DNA from 3 places in the Thermoanaerobacterium sp. CMT5567-10 genome. Region 2 is predicted to be linked to each of the others. Evidence: a T-box and tRNA genes for the amino acid it is inferred to sense, from the RefSeq annotation. Region 2 holds a T-box; the other regions hold tRNA genes.
The links. The T-box of region 2 lies ahead of ileS (isoleucine--tRNA ligase). A T-box ahead of a tRNA ligase gene usually reads a tRNA of that ligase, here a tRNA-Ile.
Positions count from the first base shown of each region.

Region 1: it has a tRNA-Ile gene. The T-box ahead of ileS (isoleucine--tRNA ligase) is inferred to sense a tRNA for this amino acid. The anticodon was not compared.
Region 3: it has a tRNA-Ile gene. The T-box ahead of ileS (isoleucine--tRNA ligase) is inferred to sense a tRNA for this amino acid. The anticodon was not compared.

Region 1 is NZ_CP130558.2:2,492,355-2,503,038, reverse strand. Features, by position in the region: gene mnmA (tRNA 2-thiouridine(34) synthase MnmA) at 1-270, opposite strand, end outside; RNA gene rnpB (RNase P RNA component class A) at 346-707, opposite strand; gene Q2T46_RS12690 (Nif3-like dinuclear metal center hexameric protein) at 771-1,886, opposite strand; gene Q2T46_RS12685 (class I SAM-dependent methyltransferase) at 1,849-2,559, opposite strand; tRNA gene Q2T46_RS12680 (tRNA-Ile) at 2,612-2,687, opposite strand; tRNA gene Q2T46_RS12675 (tRNA-Asn) at 2,693-2,767, opposite strand; gene rpoD (RNA polymerase sigma factor RpoD) at 2,819-3,931, opposite strand; gene dnaG (DNA primase) at 3,924-5,720, opposite strand; gene Q2T46_RS12660 (deoxyguanosinetriphosphate triphosphohydrolase) at 5,849-6,859, opposite strand; gene secG (preprotein translocase subunit SecG) at 6,917-7,156, opposite strand; gene Q2T46_RS12650 (DUF134 domain-containing protein) at 7,272-7,628, opposite strand; gene eno (phosphopyruvate hydratase) at 7,779-9,065, opposite strand; gene gpmI (2,3-bisphosphoglycerate-independent phosphoglycerate mutase) at 9,086-10,627, opposite strand; gene tpiA (triose-phosphate isomerase) at 10,640-10,684, opposite strand, start outside.
Region 2 is NZ_CP130558.2:283,585-294,268, forward strand. Features, by position in the region: gene ileS (isoleucine--tRNA ligase) at 10-2,793, opposite strand; T-box leader at 2,848-3,056, opposite strand; gene Q2T46_RS01575 (TM1266 family iron-only hydrogenase system putative regulator) at 3,101-3,346, opposite strand; gene Q2T46_RS01580 (DivIVA domain-containing protein) at 3,336-3,824, opposite strand; gene Q2T46_RS01585 (RNA-binding protein) at 3,850-4,590, opposite strand; gene Q2T46_RS01590 (YggT family protein) at 4,617-4,907, opposite strand; gene Q2T46_RS01595 (cell division protein SepF) at 4,924-5,334, opposite strand; gene Q2T46_RS01600 (YggS family pyridoxal phosphate-dependent enzyme) at 5,335-6,036, opposite strand; gene Q2T46_RS01605 (HlyD family efflux transporter periplasmic adaptor subunit) at 6,048-7,235, opposite strand; gene Q2T46_RS01610 (glutamine synthetase III) at 7,593-9,695, shown strand; tRNA gene Q2T46_RS01615 (tRNA-Ala) at 9,824-9,896, opposite strand; RNA gene ssrA (transfer-messenger RNA) at 9,917-10,270, opposite strand; gene smpB (SsrA-binding protein SmpB) at 10,275-10,684, opposite strand, start outside.
Region 3 is NZ_CP130558.2:2,727,799-2,738,482, forward strand. Features, by position in the region: gene Q2T46_RS13855 (DUF3656 domain-containing protein) at 1-196, shown strand, start outside; gene Q2T46_RS13860 (endonuclease MutS2) at 196-2,556, shown strand; gene yunB (sporulation protein YunB) at 2,607-3,317, shown strand; tRNA gene Q2T46_RS13870 (tRNA-Ala) at 3,356-3,430, shown strand; tRNA gene Q2T46_RS13875 (tRNA-Ile) at 3,432-3,505, shown strand; gene Q2T46_RS13880 (sensor histidine kinase) at 3,616-4,764, shown strand; gene Q2T46_RS13885 (response regulator transcription factor) at 4,757-5,389, shown strand; gene Q2T46_RS13890 (aminopeptidase) at 5,457-6,860, shown strand; gene Q2T46_RS13895 (CAP domain-containing protein) at 6,973-7,749, opposite strand; gene Q2T46_RS13900 (DUF3343 domain-containing protein) at 7,878-8,135, shown strand; gene Q2T46_RS13905 (hypothetical protein) at 8,119-9,492, opposite strand; gene Q2T46_RS13910 (hypothetical protein) at 9,622-10,206, shown strand.

The DNA of each region.
Region 1 (10,684 bases), 810 kb from region 2:
ATTCAAAAAATATTTAAATACCCTATCCCAATATTCCTGAGTAAAATTTATTGAATAATACGGTATGCCAATTTTATCACAAACTCTGACAACATCTTCATAATCCTCTGCTGCTGTACAGTATCCAGAGTCATCTTCTTCATCCCAGTTTTTCATAAATATCCCGACTACATCGTATCCTTGCTCTTTAAGAAGCAGTGCAGATACAGATGAATCAACTCCACCGGACATTCCTACTACGACTTTTATATTCTTATTACTTCCAATCATTTAGATTTACAACCTCTCTTAAAAAATAATTATTGAAAAAAACCCAATGCCATATGACATTGAGTTTTATGCTTGATTACGAGCAAGTCTATAAGCCGAGTTCTGTTTTAGATGGTCATCTATCTACGATATCAGTTGCCTGATACCTCTAGCGGTTTTACCCGAGGGTTAAGCGGGCCACTTATCATTCCCTCCTATTTTACCTTGCTCCAGGTGGGGTTTACAGAGCATTCCAGTCGCCTGGATGCTGGTGAGCTCTTACCTCGCCTTTCCACCCTTACCTACCACTTAATTCGTTAATAACGAGTTAAGTGGTAGGCGGTATATCTCTGTTGCACTTTCCTTGGAGTCACCTCCACCGGGTATTACCCGGCACCTTGCCCTATGGAGCTCGGACTTTCCTCGTACATATAGTACGCGACCATCTGGCTTACTCGTATATTTTGCTCTCTAGATTAAATATGGTATCACTATTTCTGTAGATTGTCAAATGGTAATTATTACATGAATATAAATGGATCAACTTGTTCCTCACTAGTAATGACATTTAAGTCTACATTCATTTTTTGTGCTTCATCCCTTATGTATTCAGCGATGAAATTTACAGAAATCTTCTCAGTGCCAAAGTGTCCTGCATCGATTATGGCCAGTCCAAGATGCCTTGCATCTACTGCATCATGGTATCCCACATCTCCTGTAATCAAAACATCGGCACCTTTAAAAGCTGATATAGATACAAGATTACCACCGCTACCACCACAAATAGCCACTTTATTTATGGTTTTCTGCAAATCACCTACAACTCTGAGATTCTTTAGTCCTAACTTAGCTTTTACACCATTGGCAAGGTCTTCTAATGTAGTACCTTTTATGTATCCTATTCTTCCCATTCCATATTCGTCATACAGCGTCTCTACTGGATATATGTCATACGCTACTTCTTCATATGGATGAACCTTTAGCATAGCACTAATTATTCTGTTTACCAATTTTTCTGGAGCAATCGTCTCAATCCTTACTTCTTGTGTATTTTCTACTTTGCCTATTTCACCTATGAAAGGATTTGTTCCCTCTAATGGTCTAAAACTCCCTGTACCCAATATTTGAAAAGTACAATCACTGTAATTTCCTATAAACCCGGCACCTGCATTGCACATAGCATTTTTTACTATCTCCTCATATCCAATAGGTACATATACGACGATTTTCTTATATCCTTCTTTGTATGTAACATGTAGTATTTCCTCATCGTATATACCAAGTATATTGCAAAGAATATCATTCATTCCACCCTTTGCAGCATCAAAATTAGTATGAGCAGAATAAACTGGTATGTCTTCTTTCACCAGCATGGTTATTATTTCCCCTGCCGGATTGTCTGTACGTACGTTCTTTAAAGGTCTAAATATAATTGGGTGGTGTGTGATTATCATATCTACCTTTTTTGATATAGCTTCTTTTACAACTTCTCTCGTCGCATCTAAAGCTACCATCACAGTAGAGACATCTTTTCGAGGGTTTCCAACTAAAAGTCCTATGTTGTCCCAATCTTCTGCACACTTATGTGGTGCAAGTTTGTCAATCATTCCGGCTATTGTCTGGCATTTCAGACTCATATAATAACACCTCATATTTTTTAATTTTATGCAAAATATCCTCTTTTAAAGAGGCACTATTATTGCCTTTAGAAACTTCATCAATTATTTTATTCAACTTTCCTATTTTATATCTTATAAAATCTTTAAGCAAAGGGTGACTCTTTTCAAAGAGTTTTTTGCCTATTTCAAAAAAAATCTCATCGTCAACCGTTTCAATGCCATGCTCAACAGTTATTATTTCAAAAAATTTACCTTTTTCGAAAACAAGGTCTTCATCAATAATTGAATATCCATTTTCACAAATATATCTGCGAAGATGGTCTGATGCTGTCATAGGCTGCAAAATAAACCTCTTTATCGTCGCTGCAATATTTTTATCTTTTTCCAATATATCTGTTATTAGTATTCCACCCATTCCTGCTATTATTGCAGTATCAACTTCGTATGGTTTTATAACACTTAATCCATCACCAAGCCGTACAATAATATTTTCTGACAACTTGTGCCTTTCGATCTCATCAATAGCTTTATTAAGGGAAGCTAATTTTACATCAGATGCAATAATGTAGTCTGAAATGCCATTTAAGTAAAGGTAGACAGGTATATAACCATGATCTGTCCCAATATCTGCAACTTTTGAATGAACTTGTACCATTTGAACAATAGACTTTAATCTCTTTGACAGCTTCATTTTATAAAATAAAAAGCATTTGTTAATCAAATGCCTATCCTTTCATCTTATATGGTGGGCCTTCAGGGACTCGAACCCCGGACCAATCGGTTATGAGCCGACCGCTCTACCAACTGAGCTAAAGGCCCTAATATGGCTCCTCAGGTAGGGCTCGAACCTACAACCTACCGGTTAACAGCCGGTTGCTCCACCATTGAGCTACTGAGGAATACAATAATTATTATACTACATTTTTGCCTTGTGTCAAGACTGTATTAAACTAATCTAAAAAGTCTTTCAACTTTTTGCTGCGGCTTGGGTGTCTCAACTTTCTTAAAGCTTTTGCTTCTATCTGTCTTATTCTCTCTCTAGTTACATTAAACTCTTTTCCTACTTCCTCCAGTGTCCTTGCTCTGCCATCATCTAACCCAAACCTCAATCTCAACACTTTTTCTTCTCTAGGAGTCAATGTGTCGAGAACATCTATGAGCTGTTCTTTTAGCATCGTAAACGCCGCTGCCTCTGCTGGAGCTGGAGCATCTTCATCAGGTATAAAATCACCAAGATGGCTATCTTCTTCTTCACCAATTGGCGTCTCCAATGATACTGGTTCCTGAGCTATTTTCATTATTTCTCTGACTTTATCTACCGACATATCCATTTCTTTAGCAATCTCTTCCGGCAGTGGATCACGGCCTAATTCTTGCAAAAGCTGCCTTGAAACTCTTATAAGCTTATTAATAGTTTCTACCATATGAACAGGGATTCTTATTGTTCTAGCCTGATCAGCTATAGCTCTTGTTATCGCCTGCCTTATCCACCATGTAGCATATGTGCTGAATTTAAAGCCTTTTCTGTAATTAAACTTTTCAACAGCTTTCAGAAGTCCCAAGTTTCCTTCTTGTATCAAATCGAGAAACAGCATACCTCGCCCTACATATCTTTTTGCGATACTAACTACAAGCCTTAAATTTGCCTCAGTCAGCCTCTTTTTAGCTTCTTCATCTCCTTTTTCTATCCTTTTTGCAAGCTCTATCTCTTCATCAGGAGATAAAAGGGGAATCTTGCCAATCTCCTTTAAGTACATTCTTACCGGATCATCGATGTTAATACCTTCAGGAATGGATAAATCTAAGTCTAAATCTTCTTCAGGTATCAATTCTTCCTGCTGAGGCTCTTCTCCTACGATTTCTATCCCCAACTTTTCAAATGTGTCATAGACCTTCTCGATTTGTTCAGCATCCATGTCAATATCTTCCAGAGAATTCATTATCTCATTGTAAGTCAGCATTCCATTTTTTTTGCCTTTATCAATAAGTTCTCTTATAGAATTCTTTACTTTTTCTTTATCCACGGGTGTCCCCTCCTTATGGGTAACCTTTTTATCAGCCATTTTTTAACTTCAGCATCTCCTTTTCATAATTCTGTAATTGTACTAAAAGTTCCCTTTCTTTCTCAATGTCGCCAGAAATATAAGAATCGTCAATTTCTTTTTTAATGCGGACTATCTTCCTGTTTAAATCGTCTTTTATTATCTCTCTGATGCAATCATCAACTATTTTTTCATTGATTTCTTTTTCGCTATACAGTATATCGAATATATCGTTAAATTCGTCTCTCAATTTAGCATTGTCTAACATAAAGCTTAAGTCTTTTATATCTACACGTCCTCCATCTTCAAGCCTTTCAAACATAAATGTTATAACAGACTTTAAAAGTTCATCGTCAATGTCATTTACGTCTATCTTTTCTTTTACTTTATCATAAAGTTTATTATCAATCAGCAGCAATGCAATCAAATATTTAAGGGATGGTATCTTTTTTATCCCACTGTATTTAATATTATGCCTATTATTGCCAACTGTATACCTAATTTTTTTATTATTTTGTACAAAACCCTTGACAAATTGATCTATTTCTGCTCTAATAGTGTTTTCAGGTATTTCAGCATCTTTCGCTACTATTGATACATATACATCTCTTTTTACTTTATCTTTAATTGTAGAAAGATCCTTGCATACCTTTTTGATATATTTGATTCTGTCTGCAGGATTATTTAAATCTAAATCCTGCTTATACTTTTTAATTTTATACTCTATCAATGTGTCTGTTTTTTCAAGAAGCTTTTTAAAAGCATCAAATCCTTCTTTTCTCACATATTCATCTGGATCTTTACCATTAGGTATTGTCAGTATGTTCACATTTAAGTCCAGCTCATCTAAAAGATTAAGTCCTCTCATTGTCGCTTCAACACCAGCTTCGTCAGCATCGTATGAAATGACGACGGTATTTTTGTACTTTTTTATAAGCCTGCCTTGCTCCTTAGTCAGAGCTGTGCCTAATGACGCAACAGCATTATCAATTCCGCTTTGATATAAAGCAATAGCATCCATATATCCTTCAACGATTATAAATTTATCTTCCTTCGTCTTTTTAGCATAATTAATTCCATATAGAGTTTTACCTTTTTTAAAAACAATAGTTTCAGCAGTGTTTAAATATTTTGGCTTCATGTTATCAAGCACTCTACCGCCAAACCCTATTACATTGTTTTTTTCATCAATTATTGGGAACATTACTCGATTTCTAAACCTGTCATAGAATCCACCATTACTGCTTTTTGATATTAGTCCTGCATTAACCATTGTGTCTATACTATATTTATGCGCTTTTAGAAATTTCAATAATTCATCTCCACCATTTGGTGAATATCCAAGACCAAATCTTTTTATCGTAACGTCATCTATACCTCTGTCATAAAGGTATTTTAAAGCAGCTTGTCCAGATCTAGAATAAAGGCATTTGTAATAAAATATTGCAGCTAATCTATTTATTTCATATATTTCTTCTTTCAGCTTTTTCTTTTGGTACTCTATACCTGATAAATTTTCTTCCTCGATTTTTATACCAGCTTTATCTGCCAAGAACTCAACGGCTTCCTTAAAACCTATATTCTCTATATTCATTACAAAGGTAATGACATTTCCGCTTGCATGGCAACCAAAACAATGATAAAGCTGTTTTTCTTGACTTACATTGAAGGATGGTGTTTTTTCATGATGGAATGGGCATAATCCTTTAAAGTCTTTTCCAGATCTCTTTAATGAAACATAATTTGAAACTATATCAACTATATCATTTTCTTCTATAACTCTATCAATTACGTCTTTCGAATAAGACATAAACACCACCTTTATATTTAGTTCGACAAAAAACAGTAAAATCCTCTTTTTTATAAACAATTATAAAATTTTCACGGAAATAATATATTCGACATAAATTCCTAAAATCCTGCTTGTCTTTTTATATTTTAAAAATTTTTATCTTCCCACGGTGAAGGCAAAAAAAGCTCTTTATATTTGATTATAGCGTACTTATCAGTCATTCCAGCTATATAATCTGCTACTGCTCTCTCTTTTCCGTATTTATATGTCAACTCAACAAATTCTTTCGGCATACCATCTACATTCTCGTAAAAATAATTAAAAAGTTGCTCTACAACTTTTTTCGCTTTAATTTCTTCGCTTTTTGCTTTTGAACCTATATACACTTTTTTAAATAAAAAATCTCTGAGACTGTAAGTGGCCTCATAGATGTCATCACTCATAGATATATCATTCTTACCTATGCTATTTTCGATTATGTTTCTCACCATTGTGTTTATTCTTTTGCTGTGAGTATCCCCTAAAATTTGTCTTAATTCTCTAGGTATATCATCATTTGTCAATATTTTGCCTCTTATGGCATCATCTATATCATGGTTTACATACGCTATCTTATCAGACAGTTGAACGATCTTTCCCTCAAGTGTTCTTGGACTGCCTGAAGTAGAATGATTTAATATCCCGTCTCTTACTTCCCAAGTCAAATTAAGTCCCAAGCCATTATTTTCTAATACATCAACAACTCTCAAGCTCTGCACACTATGCCTAAAGCCATCTTTTAAAAGTTTATTTAATACCTGCTCTCCGGAATGTCCAAAAGGAGTATGACCTAAGTCATGCCCTAATGCAATCGCTTCAGTCAAATCCTCATTAAGCCGTAAAGCCCGTGCAATCGTCTTTGAAATCTGAGCAACTTCTAAAGTATGAGTCAATCTCGTTCTGTAGTGATCACCTTCAGGAGAAATAAAGACTTGCGTTTTATGGCTTAATCTTCGAAATGCCTTACAGTGTATGATTCTATCTCTATCCCTTTGAAAATCTGTGCGTATATCGCACTTTTCTTCTTCTTTAACTCTTCCTTTTGATTCTCTGCTGTGTGCTGCATACGGTGATAGTATTTTATATTCCATATCTTCAGATATTTCTCTTATATTCATCTTATCACCTTCTCAAAAAATAAAACCCAAAAAGGGTTTTATTCCAACTTAAAAATATTATCTTCCCATCAGCAATGTTAATATCAATGAAGTAATGATAAATACGACTGCACTGATTGTCGTAAGTCTCTCCAAAGTGCCTTCCATCGTCCTTGCCTTGTTTTTGCCAAAGAAAGTTTCAGCACCACCTGCTATAGCTCCAGATATACCTGCACTTTTGCCCTGCTGCAACAAAATAACTGCCATCATAAATAAACTGACAATAATATGAATTATAAGTACTATTATTTTTAGCATATGTTTAACCTCCGAAAATCAGATTTACGTGCATACTACACTATTTTTTATTATATAACAATAACTTATTCATATCAAGCATAAATTTAAAATCGTGAAAGGGATTAAAATATAATTACTCATCTTCATTTATATCCATACCGTGCCTGTGGCAATGACCATGATGTACTGTATCGTCTCCATAAACTTTGTAATTTCCGCCCTCCACTTTAATTGCCTTTCCATTAACAAGAGCATCAGCAACTTTCTCACGAGCGGAAATAATAATTCTAAAAAATGTTGGTCTTGAAACTCTCATCTTTTCTGCACACTCTTCTTGCTCCAAACCTTCCAAATCCTTTAGCCTGATAGCTTCAAATTCTTCAACTGTAAGCACTACTTCATTTAAAGAATGCATAGGTATCCCCACCGGCTTAAAATAGTTAACATTTGGTTCACATTTTACCCATCTGCATTTTTGAGGTCTTGGCATATTATCACATCCCATATCCTTTTTTATACATAATTATAGTACTATTTTAACACTTATCTGATATTTACATCAAGATATTAATACAAAACATAATTATTTTGGACACAAAAAGAAACCCAATAAATTTATTGGGCTTCTTTATAATGTTTCTCATTTTACGTTGTAAAATGCATCTTTTCCAAGGTATTGCGCTATTCCACCTAATCCTTCTTCTATTCTCATTAATTGGTTGTATTTTACAACTCTATCTGTTCTTGAAGGAGCACCAGTCTTAATTTGTCCAGCATTTACAGCAACAACAAGGTCTGCAATAGTTGAGTCTTCTGTTTCGCCTGAACGGTGTGATACAACAGCAGTATATCCTGCTTTCTTAGCCATCTCTATTGCATCGAGAGTTTCAGTAAGTGTACCTATCTGATTAAGTTTAATGAGTATTGAATTTGCAACACCCATCTTTATACCTTTTGAGAGTCTTTCTGTATTTGTAACAAAAAGATCGTCACCTACAAGCTGTATCCTCTTGCCTAATCTTTCTGTTAAGAGCTTCCAGCCATTCCAATCCTCTTCTGCCAAGCCGTCTTCTATAGAAACGATAGGATATTTATTTACAAGTTGTTCCCAGTAGTCTACCATTTCTTCTGATGTCCTGACTACTCCTTCACCATCGAAATGATATTTTCCATCTTCTTTGTACATCTCTGATGATGCAGGATCAAGTGCTATTGCTACATCTTCCCCTGGTACATAACCTGCTTTTTGTATAGCTTCTAATATTACCTGGATTGCTTCTTCATTTGATGTAAGATTTGGCGCGAAACCACCTTCATCACCAACTGTTGTGCTTAAGCCTTTTGATTTAAGTACAGACCTTAAATTGTGGAAAACTTCAGCACATGTCCTTAAAGCCTCATGGAAGCTTTGCGCACCAACAGGCATGATCATAAATTCTTGTATGTCAACATTGTTATCTGCGTGTTTTCCACCGTTTAATATGTTCATCATTGGAACAGGCAGAATCTTTGCATTTACACCGCCGAGGTATTGATAAAGTGGCAAGCCAACTTCTTCAGCAGCAGCTTTAGCAACAGCCAGTGATACACCAAGAATTGCATTAGCACCAAGATTAGACTTATTTGGTGTTCCATCCAAATCAATCATGGCTTTGTCTATAGCTACCTGGTCTATTGCATCCATTCCAATAATTTCTGGAGCAATCTTTTCATTTACATTTTCTACAGCCTTTAATACACCTTTGCCTAAATATCTGCTATTGTCGCCATCTCTTAATTCAACTGCTTCAAACTGACCTGTTGAAGCACCAGATGGAACTGCAGCACGTCCTACTGCACCGCTATCTAATTCAACTTCAACTTCTACTGTTGGATTTCCCCTTGAATCAAGGATTTCCCTAGCATAAACATCTACAATTATAGACATAAATATTCTCCTTTCGTTTTTTATCTTCCTATTATAAGGGACTTACCTGTCATCTCTTGTGGTTTTGGAAGTCCCATTATATCAAGCACTGTTGGTGCTATATCAGCAAGTATTCCATCATTTCTAAGTGTAACATCACCCTCGCCAATTACTATAAATGGCACAGGATTTGTCGTATGAGCCGTTTGTGGCTCTTTAGTAACTGGATCTATCATCTGCTCTGAATTTCCATGGTCAGCAGTTATAAGTATAGTACCGCCAACTTCCTGACAAGCTCTAACAATCCTTCCCACGCACTCATCAATTGCCTCAATCGCCTTTACAGCGGCATTAAATACGCCTGTATGACCAACCATGTCAGGATTTGCAAAATTAAGCAGTATAAAACCATATTGATTTGACTTAATTTTTTCTACTACTGTATCAGTAACCTCATATGCACTCATTTCAGGTTTTAAATCGTATGTTGCCACTTTTGGTGAAGGTATCAATATCCTGTCTTCACCTTTATTTGGCTCTTCTACACCACCGTTAAAGAAGAATGTAACATGAGCGTATTTTTCAGTTTCAGCTATTCTAAGCTGCTTTATGCCTTTATCGCTTAAATATTCGCCCAATGTATTTTTTAAATTCTCAGGCTTGTATGCAACATGTATGTTCTCGAATGTTATATCATACTGAGTCATAGAGACAAAGTAAACAGGTATATAGCCCTTTTCTCTTTCAAAATAGTTAAACACTTCGTCTATAAAAGCTCTTGTAATCTGCCTTGCTCTATCTGGCCTGAAATTAAAGAATATTATAGAGTCATTTGCATCTACAGTAGCGGTTGGTTTTTCATTTTCTAAAATAACAGTAGGTTCTACAAACTCATCTGTCTGATCTTTACTATATGCTATATCTATTGCTTCTTCAGGTGAATTAGCAAATACACCTTTGCCTAACGCTATGGCATCATAAGCTTTTTTCGTCCTATCCCATCTTTTATCGCGATCCATTGCATAGTATCTTCCTGCGATGGTAGCTATTTTTCCTATTCCAAGCCTATTAGACTCATCTTCAAAAGATTTTACGTATTCCTTAGCACAGGCTGGCGGAACATCCCTTCCGTCTAAAAATGCATGAACATACACTTCATTTAATCCTTGCTCTTTTGCAAGTTTCATAAGTGCAAAAAGGTGCGTAATATGACTGTGAACACCACCGTCGGACAAAAGTCCAAAAAGATGGAGCTTAGAGCCATTTTTCTTGACATTTTCAATAGCATCGAGAAATTCTTGCTTTTTAAAGAACTCCCCTTCTTTAATTTCCTTGCTTATTCTTGTTAACTCCTGATATACAATTCTTCCAGCGCCTATGTTTAGATGTCCAACCTCTGAATTTCCCATCTGTCCTTCTGGAAGCCCAACAGCAAGTCCACTTGGTATTAGCTTTGTATTGGGATAATTTTTAAAGTAATAATCAAGATTCGGTGTATTAGCTGTGTAAATAGCATTTCCTTCTTTACTTTCTGAAATGCCAAATCCATCTAAAACAACAAGCATTACAAAATTTTTGGGCATGCAATCCTCTCCTTAATAATTTACAATTTTAGCGAAATCCTGCGCTTTAAGGCTAGC
Region 2 (10,684 bases):
ATCTCCCTTTTAAATATGTGAAGCACACCTTGCACAAATCGTTGGATGTTCTTTATCCGTTCCTACTGTTTCACTGTACATCCAGCATCTTTCACATTTTTCACCTGGCGCATGGCTAATTTTAATTGCTAGTTTATAATCTTCACTTCTATATGAATTATCAGGTATATTGTCATCCTCATTATGAAGAACCGTATTCGATACGATAAATACCGTATTAAGATCTTCTTCAAACTGCTTCAAAAATTCGTACAAACCGCTTGATGCGTATATATCAACCTGTGCTTCTAATGAGTGACCTATTTCTTTATTGGCACGTGATATCTCTAAAGCTTTTGAGACATCTTTTCTTATGTCAAATAATTTGTTCCACTTTTCAACTATCTCTTTATTATCATATGCATCATTAGGCTGTGGCCAATCAGCTAATTGAACGCTTTCGTAATTATTATTTGCATCATGTTTCATATAGCTCCATATCTCATCTGCTGTAAATGTCAATACTGGCGCTATAATTCTTACAAAACCGTCTAATATTGTATATAACGTCGTCTGAGCTGCTCGCCTTTCTTTAGATGCAGCAGGAAATGTATAAAGCCTGTCCTTTAGTATGTCAAGATACAGATTGCTCATATCTACAATGCAGAACGTGTGAACAAGATGCAAAAAATCGTAAAATTCGTATCTATCAAAAGACGACGTTACATCCTTAATAAGCTCATTGAACTTGTAAAGGGCCCATTTGTCTATATCAAGAAGCTCTTCGTACGGTAAAGCATCTTTATCAGCATCAAAATCGTACAAATTGCTTAAGAGGAACTTAGCTGTATTCCTTATCTTTCTATATGATTCCGTCATCTGCTTTAAAATTTCTTTTGATATTCTCATATCAGAAGTAAAATCAGCAGAAACAGCCCACAGTCTTAATATATCTGCTCCGTACTCTTTTACTACATCAGCAGGATCTATGCCGTTTCCAAGAGATTTTGACATCTTGCGTCCTTCACCGTCTACGACAAATCCATGTGTCAACACGTTTTTATATGGTGCCATTCCTCTTGTAGCAACAGACGTTAAAAGCGATGACTGGAACCATCCTCTATGCTGGTCAGAACCCTCAAGGTATAAATCTGCAGGCCACCTAAGACCTTCAGTAGTTTCTAAAACCGCCACATGGCTTGAACCAGAATCAAACCAAACATCCATTATATCTGTTTCTTTTCTAAACTCTGTAGAACCACATTCACATTTTGTACCCTTCGGCAATATTTCTTCTGCTGTGTATTCATACCAAGCATCAGAGCCTTTTTCACCAAACAATTTTTTAACTGCATTTATTGTATCATCATTAATCAATTCTTTACCACAATGTTTACAATAGAAAATCGGAATCGGGACACCCCATATCCTCTGCCTCGAGATACACCAGTCATGTCTATCCCTAACCATATTTGTAATCCTGTCTTCGCCCCATTCAGGAATCCAGTTTACTTCTCTTATTGCATTTAAAGCTTCATCTCTAAACCCATCAACAGAAGCAAACCATTGCTCTGTAGCACGGAATATAACAGGATTTTTGCATCTCCAGCAATGTGGATACGAGTGAGTTAATGTTTTTGACGCTAATAAAGCATTGACTTTTTCCAAATCCTCTTTTATGACTTTATTGGCATCAGCATAGAATAATCCTTTGTATTTCCCGGCTTTTTCTGTAAAGCGACCTTTATCGTCAACAGGATTCAAAACATCAAGACCATATTTCTGTCCAACTATAAAGTCTTCTTCACCATGGCCTGGTGCAGTATGAACACATCCTGTACCAGCTTCTAATGTTACATGATCACCTAATATAATAAGCGAACTTCTGTCAAATAAAGGATGTTTAGCTCTCATCCCTTCTAAATCTTTACCTTTAAATGTCGCAATTACCTCACGATTCTCAAGGCCTGTTTCCCTTTCTATATCATCAAGCATGTCTTTCGCCATTATGTAGATCTCTTTTCCATATTTGGCTAGCACATAATCAAATTCCGGATTTAAACATATAGCAAGGTTGGCAGGTATAGTCCAAGTTGTCGTAGTCCAGATTACAAAATACAAATTATTTAGGTCATCAACAATTCCTTTGAACTTTCCAAGATCATCAATTACTCTAAATTTAACATAGATTGAATCTGAGGTCTCATCTGAGTATTCTATTTCAGCTTCTGCTAAAGCTGTTTCGCAGTCAGTACACCAATACACAGGTTTTAATCCCTTGTAGATGTACCCTTTTTTAGCCATTTCACCAAATACTTCTATCTGCTTTGCTTCATATTCTGGTTTTAATGTCAAATAAGGGTTTTGCCAGTCACCTCTGACTCCTAACCTTATAAACTGCGACTTTTGCTTTTCAATTTGTGAAAAGGCAAAATCGCGACAGACCTTTCTAAACTCAACAGGACCTACTTCATTTCTTTTTATGCCCAGTGTTTTTATTGCCTGCTGTTCAATTGGCAAACCGTGGGTATCCCAACCTGGCACATATGGTGCATCAAAGCCTCTCATTGTTTTATATTTTACAATCATATCTTTTAAAACTTTATTCATGGCTGTACCAAGATGTATATCCCCGTTGGCATATGGCGGTCCATCATGAAGAATAAATTTTTCCTTCCCCTTATTTTTATTTAATGATTTATGATATATATCCATATCATCCCATTTTTTTAATATCTCCGGCTCTCTCAAAGGCAGATTCGCCTTCATTGGAAAATCTGTCTTAGGCAAATTTAATGTTTTGTTATAATCCATCAGTATACCTCCTATAATTAAATAAAAAACATTAAAAAACAAAAACCTCTCACCCACAGGGACGAGAAGTCGCGGTACCACCCTAATTATTAAGGTCAAGCCTTAATCACTCATCGAATAACGGGTATATCCCGGCTTAGCTTACTAAAATTTCAGCCAGCAGCTTCGAGGTGATATATGTCAAATAAACTTATTGGCTTACACCAACCGCCAACTCTCTTAAAAGTTTAATTTGCATAAATTGTCCTCATCATCGCTTTTCACATTTTAAATAATTATACAATAATTAGAAAAGTACGTCAACATATTAAATAGTAATAGCTGATTTCACTTTGACACCTTCAATGCTTCCAAGCTTCCCAGTTAAAGCTCCAATATCATCTGTCGTTCCGTCAACAATAATAGATATTATTGACACATTTCTTTCTTTATACGGAATACCCATTCTTCCAACAATTATATTGGCATACTCGCTTAAAATACGATTTACTTTCTCAGATGTTAATTCTCTATTTAGAACTAATATACCGATTACAGCAAGCCTATTCCTCATCGTTTTTCTCATCCTGCTCCTCGTCAAAAAATTCTCTATCATCAATCGATAATACAGCCTCTAGTTCTCCTTCAAGAAGAGCCTTAAATTTAGCCTTAAAAATATTAAGCTTTCTTTTCTGATTTTCAAGTTCCGTCCTTATTCTCACAACTTCTTGATTTGCTTTTTGCATAATCTTTTCTGCTTCCTGATGTGCCTGCTGTATAATTAAGTCAGCTTCTTTTTTTGCATTTTGTTTTAAATCTTCTGCAGATTTTTGTGCAACGACTAAAGTATTATTTAGCGTCTTTTCTATATCTGTATAATTTTGCAACTTATCGTTTAAGATGTTAACCCTATCTTTCAGATCCGAATTCTCCTTATACAGTAGCTCATAATCTTCCATCACTTTATCTAAAAATTCATCGACTTCATTTTCATTATATCCCCTGAATGACCGCTTAAATTCCTTGTTATGTATATCCATAGGTGTTAACATGATTCTCACTCCTTATATTCTTTTGTTACTTATATTTCAAAATATTAACATATATTCTACCTTTTTTAGTTGTACCACCAACAGCTTCAAACTTAATTCTACCATGACCTCTTAAAGATATGATATCACCTTCTTTAACTTCAAAAGAAGGCTCTAACTTCGTTTCCCAATTAACTTCGGCCAAACCAGCTTTTATCAATTCAGATGCTTTCGTCCTGGATAATTTAAATCCTGAAGCAATAATGCTGTCTAATCTTATAGATGCAACAGTTGTATTTATATCATCGTATTTTACTTCCGGCTCCATGATTTCATCCAAATTTATTGAGTATACATTAACCCTCTCTTTGCCTATCTTATGTAAATTTATCAAGATATAACTGGCTATATCATTATGAACAACAATATCACAACTCTCTTGTCTTTTTATTATATCGCCAACTTTATCTCTTTTTATACCTAACCCAAGGATGGAGCCTAACACATCTCTATGGGATAATTTCGATAAATCACCGTTTATTCTAATGGCACTTATCGGTGCTTTGTATGCATCTACTGCGTTTCTAAATTTGGGATATATATGTGCTATCTTTCTTTCGGCTGCATCAAATCCGCCAATAAACCCACAATTTATATCGTCAAATTGTGTCATCAACTTTAGCAGTATTTTTTGATCCCTCAAGCTTAAAAAATCGGTATACCTATCTCGTTTATTTTTCTGAACCCATTTTGCTATATCTTCTAGCCTTGCTATACTGTAATCCATATCTTCACCTTTTAAAACTTATTAATTCATATTAATGAAACTATATTAATTATAATTGGCCTTATAATATACTGTATAACCAACATCGCTAATATTGGTGAAAAATCTATCATCATGCTTCGTCCAATCGATGATTTAAATTGTAATCTTCTAAACGGATCCAATATAGGCTCTGTGACTGTAATCACAAATCGTGATATAGGATTACTCATATTTTCCATTCTTAACAAAGATAGTATCACCCTTATTAAGATGAGCCAATTTACAATTTCAAAAAAGTAATTTAGTGTTAACACCAATGCATAATTTGTTGTCAAATCATACCCTCCTTATTTATTTTAGATTAAACATAGAATCTACTTCATCTTGTATATCACCTGCTATATCGAAATTATCTGGCACGATTAAAAATATACTATTAGCGATTTTCTTGATTTCACCATTTAAAGCAAAAATAGCACCACTCAAAAAATCAATAAGCCTTTGTGCGTCATTTCTTTCCATATTTTGAAGATCAATTATCATAGGCTTTTTATTCTTTATATTGTCTAGTATAGTTTGTGCTTGTTCAAAATTCTCTGGCTTTAAAATGATGACTTTTATCTGTGATTGCGTATGTATATTTACTATCTTAGGTTTTTTATTAAACGGTATCTCATTTTCAACCTTTTCCTCTATGCTTTCATCTTCTTGTTCGTCAAAGCCAAAAAAATTCATCAATCTCTCGATTACTTTGGCAGCCATTTATTTTACCTCCATATTATATAATCTTTTACCAAAAATTCCTGTGCCTATACGTACTATATTTGAACCTTCTTCAACAGCAACTGTATAATCATTTGTCATACCCATAGATAAATATTTAAAGTCTACATTTTTTTGACTAATTCTTTTAGCACAATCAAATAACTCCTTCATCTTTTTAAAATAAGGTCTAACTTGCTCTGGTTCCAGAAAAGGAGCTACCGTCATCAGTCCCCTTATTCTAATATTATCAAAAGATTCAAGGCTTTTAATAAAATCTATTACGTTCAAAGGATCGATACCGTATTTAGATTCCTCTGAGCCTATGTTTACTTCAACAAGGCAATCCATCACAATATTATTGTTATACGCTCTTTTATTTACTTCTTGTGCAAGATGTACACTATCAAGTGAATGTATCATCTTAACTTTATCTATTATGTATTTTACCTTATTAGTTTGAAGATGACCTATAAAGTGAAACTGAACTTTATCCTTTAAAGCAGGATACTTATCAATTAGCTCTTGGACCTTATTCTCACCAATATCTGTTATTCCATTGTCTATTGCTTCTTGTATTCTCTTTACATCTACCGTTTTTGTAACAGCCATAATTAAAATATCGTCTGGATTTCTATTTGCCTTTTGTGCATTTACTTTAATATTATTTTTTATTTCTTCGATATTCAAACGTATATCCATAAATACCCCTCTTACTTCTTTAAATAATCTTTTCCATTTACTAGAATCTGATCATACATTTTTAAGCTGTCATCTTTGCTTTCTATTATCGCATTTTCATTGTTTTGTGCTTTAATGCTTATTTCTTTAAAAACAGGTAAATCATTATCACCTAATTTGTAAATCCCATATTTGCCATTTTCATATACGATAGATGAGTTTGGCACTATAAAACCATCATAATCATTTATTATCAAATTAACACTAACTTTTCGTTTTTTATAAAAATCGCTGTAAGCATCTTTCATGCTTATAACGGCTATATGAGAATTTTCAGATATCGAATAAATTTTTACAATATTTCCATCCAATAATTGCCCATTTTCTTCAATAATGTCTATTTTTACATCTTTTCCTTCTTTTAACTTTTTCCTTTCATCATTGTTTAAAACAACCAATATATACCAATTATAATTATTTATCAACTTAACTATTGGCTCACCTTGTTTTACAGAACCTGTCCGTTCTATTGGTTCTTTTTTTATCAAATTAATATCATTGTTATTTACGTTAAATAGTTTATTAACATCCAATATATCTTCATAACCATCAAAAAAATTGCTTACAATACCCGCTTCAGGCGAATAAATTTTGTATAAATTTTGAGAAATAATATATTCCAATTCCTTTTTTTGGCTATAAAGCTCGTCCAGATTTCGGACCGACGCAGGACCATTTTTTAAAATCTGCTCTTTTTTACTCATCAAATCTTCAATTTTCTTCTTTATATTATTTGTAACTTTACTATCTTTTGATTCTTTGTATTCCTTATTTAATTCGTCTATTTGACTGTTTAAGCTTTCTATGTCATTCACATATGGATTTAAAGCCTTATCGCTTTTTATATCTTGTATTTTCTTGTTGACTGAATTTAGCTCGGCCAATTTTTCCTTATCAAAAGACTGAGATACAACTTCTGCTATTTCTTTCCCTTTTGGGACTCTTGTCCCATCTTCAACAATCATATTTAACTTACCATCAATCGGTGAATCTATTATCATCTCATCCAGTACTATGTAACCATCTGTCTTTATTGACTCAGACAAAGTACCATATCTAAGTGGAACAGTTTTATCTCTGCCGCTTATGGTGTTTATAGAAACTTTTCCTATGTATAGTAGAACAATCAATACTATAAAAACATTAAGTATCTTTTTCATATAACCACCTATGATAATATTCTATAAAAAATCAATTTTTCCTTCTTTTAATTTTGGCTTTTAAATTTATTTTATCATAAATTTAAAACATATGGTTAGCTAAATTTAAAAGAGTTGCATATTAATTATATCTTTACAATGTATCCAAGAAAAATTTGTACAATGAGTTTTTAAAGATACTTGCATTCGTAAGAATTTTATGCTAATATTTAATTAATTATTTTGTATAAAAATTTAATAGTTAATAAATGAGACAAGGGTGTTTCATTAATATTTAAGATGTGTATTAATGTTACCCTTGTTTTGTTTTACTTATATTTACCATATTTACTATTATTTAAATGAAAGGGGATCTTTATGCAAGAGAACTCATTAAAAACTATTTTTGGCGAAAATGTATTTAATGACGCAGTCATGAGAGAACGCCTGCCAAAACAAACTTACAATGCTTTAAGAAAAACAATCGATGAAGGGCTTCCTCTTGACCCAAAAGTTGCTGACGTAGTCGCAAATGCAATGAAAGATTGGGCTATTGAAAAAGGAGCAACACATTTTACACACTGGTTTCAGCCATTGACAGGTATTACTGCAGAAAAGCACGAATCTTTTATTTCACCTACACCAGATGGAAAAGTTATAACAGAATTTTCAGGCAAAGAACTTATTAAAGGCGAGCCTGACGCATCATCGTTCCCTTCAGGCGGATTGAGAGCTACATTTGAAGCAAGAGGTTATACTGCATGGGACTGTACATCTCCAGCATTTGTTAAAGATAATGTTCTTTACATCCCAACAGCATTTTGTTCATATACAGGTGAAGCATTAGATTTAAAGACGCCGTTATTGCGTTCGATGGAAGCTTTGTCAAAGCAAGCTTTACGTGTATTAAGATTATTTGGCAATACAACATCAAAAAAAGTAATTACTACAGTTGGACCAGAACAAGAATATTTCTTGATAGACAAAAAATTATACGAAAAACGCAAAGACCTCATCTTAACAGGAAGGACATTATTTGGTTCCAAATCACCTAAAGGGCAAGAAATGGAAGATCATTATTTTGGAACAATAAGAGAAAGAGTTTCCACATTTATGAAGGAGCTTAATGAAGAACTTTGGAAACTTGGTATATCCGCTAAAACGGAACATAATGAAGTTGCCCCGGCTCAGCACGAATTAGCACCAATTTTCAACACAACAAACATAGCAACAGACCACAATCAATTAACAATGGACACAATGAAAAAAGTCGCTTTGAGAAATGATCTGGTATGTTTGTTACATGAGAAACCATTTGCAGGTGTAAATGGCTCTGGAAAACATAATAACTGGTCTATGAGCACAGATGACGGTTTAAATCTTTTAGATCCTGGTACAACACCACATGAAAATGCACAATTTTTAGTATTTTTGTGCTCTGTAATTAAAGCAATTGACGAATACGCAGACCTACTCAGAGTGTCATGTGCAACACCTGGAAATGACCATAGGCTTGGTGCAAACGAAGCTCCACCAGCAATAATTTCAATATTCCTAGGTGAACAACTAACAGATATCTTAGAGCAAATAAGTGAAAGTGGCAGTGCTACAAACTCTAAACAATGTGGAGAATTAAAAATAGGAGTAACAACACTGCCTACACTCCATAAAGATTCAACAGATAGAAATAGAACATCTCCATTTGCATTTACAGGAAACAAGTTTGAATTTAGAATGGTAGGTTCATCATCATCTATAGCAACTGCAAATTACATCTTAAATACTATTGTTGCAGAAGTTCTATCAGAAGTTGCCGATAGGCTAGAAAATGCTAATAACTTTAATGAAGAAGTTCAAAAAATACTGAAAGAGATTGTCACAAACCACAAACGCATTATATTTAATGGAAATGGATATTCAGAAGAATGGGTTAAAGAGGCTGAAAAGAGAGGTCTTCCAAATATCTCTTCAACAGTTGATGCTATACCTGCTCTTTTGAAAGACAAAAATGTAAAAGTCATGGAGAAACACGGTGTATTAAACAAAGTCGAATTAGAGTCTCGCTATGAAATAATGCTAGAAAACTATGCAAAGACGATAAACATAGAAGCATTAACAACGCTTGATATTGCTAAGAGACAATTATTGCCAGCAGTTATTAAATTTATAAAAGAAGTTGCTGATTCCGTAAATGCAGCAAAAAGTACTGGATTAGACGTTAAAATTGATGCACAATCAGATTTGTTGGCTGAGGTTTCCTCGCTGGCAGCAGAATTCAAGAAAAGAATTGATAACCTTGAAAATGCAGTAAACAGCGCAAGCAACATTGAAAATGATTCTTTTGCTATTGCAAAATATTATAGAGACGAAGTATTTACTAAAATGGGAGAACTGAGAGAAATAGGCGATAAATTAGAAACTTTAGTTGATGCTGAAATTTGGCCACTTCCAACATACGCAGATATGCTATTCTATGTGTAAAATATTCTATATACTAAAAAAACTATTGGGTGCAATCCCAATAGTTTTTTTATTTTAATTGGTTTTATAAAAAATTAAAAAGGATTTCGATACTTCTATATTTGAACGAAATCCTTGAAATTTCACAATGGAGACGAAGAGACTTGAACTCTCGACCCCCACAATGCCATTGTGGTGCTCTCCCAACTGAGCTACGTCCCCAGACGAAAAGTTTATATGTATGGTGGAGGTGCGGGGAGTCGAACCCCGGTCCGAAGGCGTCACAGTAAAAGCTTCTCCGAGCGCAGTCACTGTTTTTACATTCCCTCCGCAGTTCTCCCAGTGACAGGATAACTGCTTCAGTAGCTTCATAAAATCCGATTTATCTCAAAGCTTTGATAAATCAGTTCCCCACTAAATCGACGCCCAATCCTTTGATGTGGGAATCAAAGGTTGAACGGCTGCTTATTAATTAAGCAGCGTAAGCTAAATTATCGTTGTTTGCGTTTATTTTTAAGTCCACCGTTTAACGAGCAGATGGAACCTCGACTCGCTACTTTTACCTCGACTGCCCCCGTCGAAACCAGTACACCCCCATATTTATATATGTTGGCTTTCTTTAAAATGCCTTTCTATTTCCCTTTTAGCATCTCTTCTTGCCATATCTTCTCTTTTATCATATAATTTCTTACCTCTAGCTACAGCCAACTCAATTTTTACGAGTCCATGTTTTAAATAAACTCTTAGTGGTACTAATGTATAGCCTTTTTGAGTAACATAACCAGTCAATTTATTTATTTCTCTCCTGTTTAGAAGCAATTTCCTTGTTCTAAGAGGATCTTTATTAAATATATTGCCTTTTTCATATGGGCTTATATGCATATTGTATAAGAAAACTTCGTTGTTTTCAATACGTGCAAAGCTGTCCTTTAAATTAACTTTGCCCATGCGGACAGATTTGACTTCTGTACCAAAAAGCACAATACCCGCTTCATAAACTTCATCAATAA
Region 3 (10,684 bases), 580 kb from region 2:
TATACTTACGATGGGAGATAAGATAGATGATTTAAGGAAAGCTGGTCTTTCTTATATTAGGATAAATGATACAGTAGAAAGCGATGATGAAATAGAAAATGTGCTAAAAGCGTACAAAAATTCATTGGATTTTGGTACTTATGATCTTCATATTGAAAATTACACAAGAGGACATTTTTACAGGGGAGTATTATAATGGAAGAGAGATATTTTAGAAATTTGGAATTTGACAAAATCGTTAATCATATTGTGAATTTATGCGATTCAGAGCCAGGCAAGGAAACGGCTTTAGATATTAAACCATATGATAATCTTGATGAAGCCGCAAAAGAGATTGACAAAGTAAATGAAGCCGTATCGTTTATAAGTTCATACGGCAATATGTCATTTGCATTTAAAAAAATAGATGACATTTTGAATAAAGCTAAGATAAAGTCAACGCTTAACATCGGACAGCTAATGACAATTTCAAGGTTTTTGTCATTGGCAGGGAGAGTAAAATCATATTTGAGGAGTGAAAAAGAAGAAAGCAATTATCCGCTTTTAAGAGAATACAATATTAGGCTCACAAATCTTAGAGATTTGTACGAGAGAATAGACAGAATTGTTATTTCAGAAGATGAGCTGTCAGATGATGCATCGCCTGTGCTTAAAGATATACGAAGACAAAAAGCGCATATAAATAACAAGATAAAAGATACTTTAAATTCTATAATTGCGTCTTCATCAAAAGAACTTCAAGACCCTATAATAACAATAAGAAATGGAAGATATGTTGTACCAGTAAAGCAGGAGTACAGAGGCACGTTTAAAGGGCTTGTTCACGACCAGTCTTCCAGCGGTGCAACGCTTTTTATAGAGCCTATGACTGTTGTTGAGTTAAACAATGACTTAAGACAGCTTGAAATAAAAGAACAGCAAGAAATTGAAAAGATTTTGTCAGAACTTACTGATGAGATAAGTCAGCATATATCTGAGATACACGAAAATATGGTAGCGTTGACTGAGCTTGACGTTATCTTTGCAAAGGCGAAGTATTCTATAAACACAAATTCATCTAAGCCTGTGTTTAATACAGATAGATATGTAAATTTAAAGAATGCCAGACACCCTTTGCTTCCAAAAGATGCAGTTGTGCCAATAAGCGTATATTTAGGTGACTCATTTGATACACTTGTTATAACAGGACCAAATACAGGTGGCAAGACCGTTACCCTTAAAACAGTTGGACTTCTTACTTTGATGGCTATGTCAGGATTAAATATTCCTGCTGACGAAGGTTCAAGTGTAGCTTTTTTTGACAACATATTTGTTGATATAGGCGATGAGCAGAGTATTGAGCAGAGTTTAAGTACATTTTCAGCCCACATGACAAATATTGTGACAATACTGAATAATGTTACAAGCAATAGCTTGGTTTTGCTGGATGAACTGGGAGCTGGTACAGATCCTACAGAAGGCGCTGCCCTTGCAATGAGCATTCTTGACTTTCTTCACAGGATAAATTGCCGTACCATTGCTACAACCCACTACAGTGAGCTTAAACAATATGCATTGAAAAATGATGGTGTGGAAAACGCCTCTGTTGAATTCGATGTAGAGACTTTAAGACCCACATACAGGCTTACGATAGGAATACCCGGTAAAAGCAATGCCTTTGAAATAAGCAGGCGCCTTGGACTTAGTGAAGAAATCATAGATAATGCTAGAAATTATATAACTAACGAAGAGCTGAAATTCGAAGATATAATAAAAGATCTTGAAAATAAGAGGATTGAAGCAGAAAAGGCAAAAGAAGAGATTGAGGCTTTAAAGAGGCAGGTAAACAGCGTAAAAGAGGAGTACGAAAGAAAAAGAAGGCAGATTGAAGCAGAAAGAGACAAAATCATAGAAAAAGCGAGGGAAAAAGCAAGAAAGATATTAGAGAATACGAAATCTACCGCAGACGAGATTATTGCAAAGCTAAGAGAGGCTGAGAAATCCGATAGGAAAAATAAGCTTATAGAAGAAGCGAGATTGAAGCTTAAGGAAAACATAAGCGAAGTGGAGGAAAGCCTTAAAAAGTCTGAAGTTCCTGTGTATAAAAAAATACCTAAAAAAGTTATGCCTGGACAGACGTTTTATATTGTACCGCTTGATCAAACTGGGACAGCATTATCTGAGCCAGATAAAGATGGAAATGTAAAAATACAGGCAGGAATACTAAAGATGAATGTCCATATAAGCAACTTAAGAGAAGCTGAATCAGATGAAGAAAAAAAGCAGGAAAAAGGATTTGCCGCATATATTAATGAAAAATCTTCCAACATATCAACATCAATAGATATCCGTGGTAAAACGCTGGAAGAAGCTGAGATAGAAGTGGAAAAATACTTGGACGATGCTTATCTGGCTGGTCTTAAGCAGGTTACAGTAATACACGGAAAGGGAACAGGCATATTACGAAGCGGTATCGCTAGACTTCTTAAAATGAATAAGCACGTCAAATCTTTTAGACTGGGAAGATACGGCGAAGGAGAAGATGGTGTAACAATCGTAGAATTAAAAGAAAAATGAGTAACCAAAACACCTCATTTATCATAAAATGTAGAGGAGGTGTTTTTTATATGAGGAGAAGAAAATGGGGAAGAAAAAGACTTAAATTATATGAAATAAATAAAAATCACATATACATTTTTCTGATATTATTTTTAATATCCATTATATATTCATTTGTAGCCTATAGACTAGGACCTGCGCTTCTTAAAGCTAGCGAAACTGTAGCACAGGAAGTTGCAGTAAAATCAATTAATAAATCCATCAACGAGAAAGTCTTGAAAGGAATTCAGTATAATGATCTTATCAATGTGAGAACGGACAAAAACGGCAAAGTCTCTATGCTTCAAGCAAATACAATAGAGATGAACATATTGTCTACAAGGATTACTCAGACTGTTCAAGACAACCTAAACAGCATAGGCTCAGTATATGTGAAGCTGCCTCTTGGAAGTCTAATATCAAAAGATATATTTGCCAATACAGGGCCTAGAATAAAGGTCGGACTGCTACCTATAGGATCTGTATACGTAGATTTTCAATCAAGTTTTGAGCCTGCTGGAATAAATCAGACAAGACACATAATATATCTTTACATAAAGACAAATATTCAAATCATTGCACCTCTTGCATCAAAACAAATACAAGTTTCAACCCACATGCCTATTGCTGATAGCATTATTGTAGGCGATGTACCAGAGAGTTTCGTAGATGTAAATGGCAATAAATATACTGTGCCTGTTCCAAATGGTGATTCAAAAATTAACATAGAAAGTAATTGACAACATTATAATATATGGTATAATAATAATTGTTTGACGGGGGTGTAGCTCAGTTGGGAGAGCACCTGCCTTGCAAGCAGGGGTCAGGAGTTCGAATCTCCTCATCTCCACCATGGGCTTGTAGCTCAGGCGGTAAGAGCGCACGCCTGATAAGCGTGAGGTCGATGGTTCAAGTCCATCTAAGCCCATTTATGTACCCTAGCGGGTCTTTTTTTTTTTTATGTTTTAATATAAAAATGAAGGAATTAGGAATTTTTTGTCGAATAAGATAAATAAAATTTGCCTTTGAGGTGTAAACATGGCTTCTAAGTTTGAATATGATAAAAAGCTGGACAACATAGTTGAGAAAACCATAGAAGTTATAGGTAGCAGCAAAGAACAGATTTCGGAAATATTGGACAAAACAAGAAACGAGTATCATGAATTGGAAGAGCAAATAAACGAATTAAAAGTAAAAGTGAGATCAGTCATAAAGGAAGTGGAGCTTTTGGAAAGAAAAGAAAAAAGCTCTAAGTTAAAGTTGGCTTATGTAAGTCAAAGATTTGGAAACATAAGTGAAGACGCCATCAAAGAAGCATATGAAGAAGCGAAGGAAATTCAAGTTGAGCTTATTTTAAAAAGGCGGGAAGAGGAAGATTTAATAGCGAGAAGAAATGAATTGGAGAGAAAGCTTATAGAATACAGAGGAATAGTGGAAAAGGCAGAGAAGCTTTCTACTCAGATTGGCGTCGCACTGGATTATTTAACTGGAGATTTAACAAGGCTTCACAACCAATATGAAAAGTTAAAAGACAGGCAGCTTTTGAATATCCGCATAATTGAAGCGCAGGAGGAGGAAAGGAAAAGGATAGCTAGGGAGATACACGATGGTCCAGCACAATCTATGGCAAATGTAATACTGAAAGCAGAATTATGCGAAAAACTTATCAGCAAAGATACTGAAAAAGCCAAGGGAGAACTTAAAAACCTAAAAGATATTGTTCACTATTCATTGAAAGAAGTAAGAAAGATCATATACGATTTAAGACCATCTATTCTTGATGACCTTGGATTAATACCTGCCGTTTCAAAGTACATAAACAATTTTATAAGTGAGACAGGGATAAATGTTGATTTTGTCGCTCTGTCAGAACATAAGAGATTAAAACCCGAAATTGAAATAACTTGCTTTAGAGTTATTCAGGAAGCCTTGACAAATATTCAAAAACATTCAAAGGCAAAAAATGCTATTATAAAATTGGAGTTTGGGGATCGATTTATAAGTATAATCATCAGAGATGATGGCATAGGTTTTGAAAAGCCATCAACAGACAATAAATTTGGACTATTAGGGATGAGGGAGAGGGTTCAAATATTGGACGGGCAATTTGAGATAAACAGCTCGCCAAACGAAGGAACCCAAATTTATATTTCTATTCCGCTAGGTGGTGATGAAAATAATGATTAATATTTTAATTGCTGACGATCATGTGCTTTTACGCCAAGGATTGAAACAGATAATAGAATTAGAAGAAGATATGAAAGTCATATATCAGGCATCTGATGGTGAAGAAGCATATGAAATCGCTAAAAAAATTTCTCCAGACATAATATTGATGGATATAAACATGCCAAATGTAAATGGAATTAAAGCTGCAAAGATGTTGAAAAACGACAATCCAAAGAACAAAATAATGTTTTTGACAATTTACAATGATAAGGAATATTTAATGGAAGCATTAAAAATTGGAGTTGAGGGCTACATCTTAAAAGATGCTGATTCAGATGAGTTAATTAAGGCGATTAGAACAATATCAAACGGAGGTGTTTACATACATCCTTCATTGGTAAATGAGATAGAAAATTTAGATACAGATGAATGCAAAAAAGAGCTTACTGATAGAGAAATGCAGATTTTGAATCTGATAGCGGAAGGCTATAGCAATAAGGAGATAGCGGATAAATTATTTTTAAGCGAAAAAACAGTTAAAAATCATGTGTATAATATATTTAGAAAGCTAGATGTTAAAGATAGGACACAGGCGGCTATTTACTTATTAAAAAACAATAACATGTATAATATGCATACATAAAATTTGCTTTTAATCTAAAAATATTTTATAGTTAATATGTGATTTAAAATTTTAGGAGGCGTGTGAAATGGAGAGTGGCGATTTAAAAGAGATTGAGAAGAAATTAGGATATAAAAGCAAAAATGGTTGGCTTAAGGTAAATGATGAAGAAAGGGAAAAGATATTTGAATTTGCAGAAGATTATAAAACATTTGTAGGAGAATGCAAGACAGAAAGAGAAGTTGCTGACAGAATAATAAAGATTGCTGAAGAGAATGGTTTTATAAATATTGAAACTGCGACTAATTTAAAACCTGGCAGCAGAGTTTACTATAACAATAAAGGCAAATCAGTCGTAATGGCTGTTATCGGAAAGGATTCTGTCCACAACGGTTTTAAAGCTACAGCCGCTCATATAGATTCACCTCGGATTGACTTAAAACCAAATCCATTGTACGAAGATAGTGGTTTGGCTTTATTTAAAACACATTACTATGGTGGAATCAAAAAATATCAATGGGTAACGATACCTTTAGCACTTCATGGCGTTGTGATAAAAGAGAATGGTGAAAAAGTCACTTTCCAGTTAGGGGAAAATGATGATGATCCTGTATTATACATAACAGATTTACTTCCTCATCTTGGGAAAGATCAAATGGAGAAAAAAGCTTCTGATGTGATTACAGGAGAAGCATTAAATCCAGTTGTTGGCAATATGCCGTTATCTGAAGACGTTTCTGTAAAACCATATTTATTGAAGATTTTAAATGAAAAATACGGAATAGTTGAAGAAGATTTTATAAGTGCAGAGCTGGAACTGGTGCCTGCGTATAAACCGAGGGATATAGGTTTTGACAGAAGTATGATAGGTGCCTATGGACAAGACGACAGAATATGTGCATACGATGTGTTAAGAGCAATTTTAGACGTAAATAATCCTGAGAAGACTGCTGTAGCTATCTTTGCTGACAAAGAAGAGATTGGAAGTATGGGCAATACTGGATTGCAGTCGAGATTCTTTGAAAATGCGATAGCCGAAATCTTGGAGAAGCAAGAGGGAAGCACAGACATGAAGCTTAGGACGGCTATGAGGAATGCAGAGTTGCTTTCAGCAGATGTCAATTCAGGATTTGATCCATTGTATCCGGATGTAAGTGAGAAGCTTAATACTTCTTACATAGGAAATGGCATATGTGTAACGAAATACACAGGTTCTCGCGGGAAAAGTGGTTCAAATGATGCAAATGCCGAATTTGTTGCTAAAGTAAGGAAGATTTTCAATGAGAACAATGTAGTATGGCAGACAGGAGAACTTGGAAAAGTTGATATAGGTGGCGGCGGGACTGTTGCACTTTACGCTGCAAATTATGGAATGGAAGTTGTAGACTGCGGTGTGGCACTTTTAAGCATGCATTCGCCATATGAATTATCATCGAAGCTTGACCTCTATATGGGATATAAAGCATATAAATCATTCCTTTTAAGCAAATAAGTATCCACCGGCATAGCCGGTAGATTAATTATTTTAAGACTCGTACCGAAGCCCTGATTTAACCAGAAGCATTCATATAAAAATAAAACCGAGATTAATCTCGGTTTTATTTTTAGTCTTTTATAAACATTTCAACTACTATTACTCCGTTACCATTATTATTTGAGACAACACCTACACCAACTTTGTTGAAATAAGGATTTAAAATGTTGTCTCTGTGCCCGCTTGAATTCATTAAGGCATAATGAGCACTTACAATATCGCTATTTTCAGCTATATTTTCCGCAGCAGCATTATAACTTATGCCAAACTGTTTCATCATATCGAATGGCGAACCATATGTTGGCGATGTATGAGAAAAATAATTGTTGCCTTTCATGTCTTCTGCTTTAATGTGAGCTACTTTTGATAAGTTTTCATCGATTGTGAGGGGACTTAGACCTCTTGATGTTCTTTCTTTATTTATGAGATCTACTAATTGTTTTTCTTGTGCTGATAAACCTTGATAGTTCTGCTTATCTATATTTGATACTTGTCCATTACCTATCTGTGTGCCATTTAGTGATGTTGTCGCAGTACTTTTTGACGTACCATTGACAACAGCTTGATTGATTTTAGATGTAGCGATAGTTGCTCTGGTCCATCGAAAATTATTGCTATACCAGATATTGGTACTGTTTAAGTAATTTATTTTTATTGGTGAAGTATTAAATCCAGAATATTTTATCGCATTTACATTGGAACTAGTAGTATCATATACCGTATTGTATATGACATTGTTTTTTGTATATGTTCCAAATGAATATGATGCTTTTACCGTTGCGAAAGGAGTCATCACTGATAATGAAATAGCTGCAAATGCTACATAATATTTTAAGTTTTTCTTCACTAAAATCACTCTCCCTAATTTAATATTCGACAGACATAAAAAAAAACCTTTAAGTAATTATTGGACATGCAGGAAATGCTTATCATTAATAGTTTTTTGTGAATATATTAAAATAGGGGGGTGCTGAGATGAGATGTGCAATATTAGTATTTTATTCATATCAACATGCAGTTTTGTGCGATAAGGTGTTAAGGCAGAATAATATACCTGTTGAATTTGTTCCAACTCCACGGTCAATAATGAATAGCTGCAGTCATTCTTTGAAATTTGGATTGGAATACGTAAATGTTGTAAAATCGATTATCCAAAGAATAAATATCCCTTATAAAGGGATATATGAGGTAGAAAAGAGTTATAGCGGATACACGGTCATAGGTGTTCGTTAGATTTTCCGAAGAATATAGTTTTTATTTTGTCAATAGTACCATTTTCCACTTTTTCATTTAACTTTGAATTTAATATTAAAATTTTATTCTGCAGATCTTTTATCTGCTTTTTTAATTTTTCATTTTCGGATAAGACATTGTTGTAGACAGAGTTTAGATTATCAATTTTAGATGTGTATTTCGTCCTGTCCTCATAGATTTTTTTTATATTTTCTTTAAGTTCTTCTATATTTCTATTTTTCAGTGCAATCTCATAGCTTTTTTGATTTAGGTTTCTCTCTAAGTGTATTTTTTCTTTTTGGAGATTTTCTATTTTCTTTGAAAGTGTGCTTAAATATTCTTGGACTTCTTTTATATAAAAAGTAAAGTAACTATCTTTGTCATATGATATGTCATTTTTATCTGAATCGAAAGGTAATTCATCTCCATCTTGATTTGCATATATAATTTTTTCAGAGGAAGGCTCAATTTTTTTTACTAGTTCGTATGAAGAAGGTTTTTCAGCTAATTTAAATGGTCTGCTGAAGCTATTTCCTCCGTCTGATGATATGGCACTATAAAAAGTATTTTGTTGAATCCATGTACACCAAATATTGCTGTCGATTATGTTTATACAAGGTCCAAGAATGGTGTCAGAGAATGACAATGTAATTTTTTTGTCCCATGATCCTTTTGGCCATCCACCATCGATTTTTTTTCTGTACTTTAACTCTTTTATTATGTTTTCTTCTACCCAACATATATGGATGTTTCTTTTGTCGTCAATTTTTATATTTGGGCATTCTATAGAGACTGCCTCTGATACTGTAGTTTTCAGTGTCCACATATTGTTTATAAATGTCGTATAGTATATTTTTTGTGTATTTTCAGTGGTTACGTAGACTAAATGAAGTATACCAAATTTATCAAATGCGACGCTATAAAAAGGCTTTATTTGTATATTGTTTATCGCTGCTACTTCCTTAACTTTTAGCGCTCCGTTGAAGATGTAGTGTTTTAGAAGTATCTTTTTTGGATTTGACAAATTGTGTTCCATAAAAAATACATGTACATCATCATTGCATATTATAAGCCTAAAATTGTCTATATAAATTGTCTTATCGTTGTAATGATATAAAATCTTTTTGGCAATCTTATTATCACTGGTTAAAGTAGCTAGAACTATATTCTGTTCTTTGCTGTAGTAAGTTATTACAATATTTTTATCCATATTAAAAGCTGCGTCAAAATCGCTTAGTGCATTGTCAATTAGACTTATTTCACTGGGATTTTCACTAGATTCAAATAATGTAATAACATTTTGTTTTAGCGACAATTGATACTTTCTACCTTTATAATCAAATAGCACCTTGTCCATAAAATACCTCCTTTCAATTAAAATTATATTCATAGTTTGTAACAAATATTATAGGTCCTACGTATATTGTTACTAGAAATATGCAAAATCAAATAAATTATAAAAAATTAATCGTAAGGGGGAAATAAAATGGCATTTGCTAAAAAGCTGATTGGAGAACAAGAAGTAGGACCAGGTCCTGTAGAACCAGGTCAACTTCCAGAACCGACTGAGATAACTTGTATAGAAGTTACAAAAATTTACGATTCTTGCTCACAAAGATTGTGCCTTGACAGCATACCGCCTGTCACATTCGTTCCGACCATCACAAATCCCACTTTTGGACGTTGCGAGAATGTTACTGTAACGCTTGTATCGCCTCCTGGATTTACACTGACACCTATTCCTGAAAGACCAGGCTTTGCAAGAGTGCAGGCTACATTCCAAGTAACATATGATGTTGTAATAACAAATACATCAGGAGACATTCAGACATTAACAGGGTTAACAACAACATTTAATAAAGATATAGTCTTATATATACCAGAACCGACAACTGCTATCATGAAATATGAAGCGATAGCTGAATGCTTGTTTGGAAGGGTTAATGTTGGAACACCAACAACATTAGAGATAATTATAGGTGTATGGATCATTATAAAATCTGCTATGGATGTGCAGCTTTTGATTCCTTCGTATGGATTCTGCCCTGTACCACCTGAGTGCGTACCATGAGAGAAAAAATGGATAACCACCAAAGCTAATAAGGCTTATTTTTTTTAAGGAGATGAAAATTTTGAATACTTTTTATTTTTGTTTGGAAGGAAGAAACCAAAAATGAGATTAATCATAATTATAAGTTTAATAATTTTCATTTTTGTTACAATTTTTCCTTCAAAGATGTTGAAAAAGAAGGCTATTTAAGTTATGCAACGTATAAAAAAATAGAAAATGAAATAGTTCAAACAGTAAGCTACAAGGGTATTACATCTTATTGTTTTATTACAGGTACAGTTGAAAGAAAAACAAAAGGCGAAAAAGTCTTTATAGAAATTGATTATGGAGCTTTTTCACTATTTTATAATGTAAGTACAAAGTCATTAGATCTGGTATAAGTTATTTTGAGGATAAATAATAATTTTACCTTAAAAATTTTTTTGAATATTCTATTCGAGGAAATTGCACAATTAAGCTTTTAATTTTTGAACCAAAA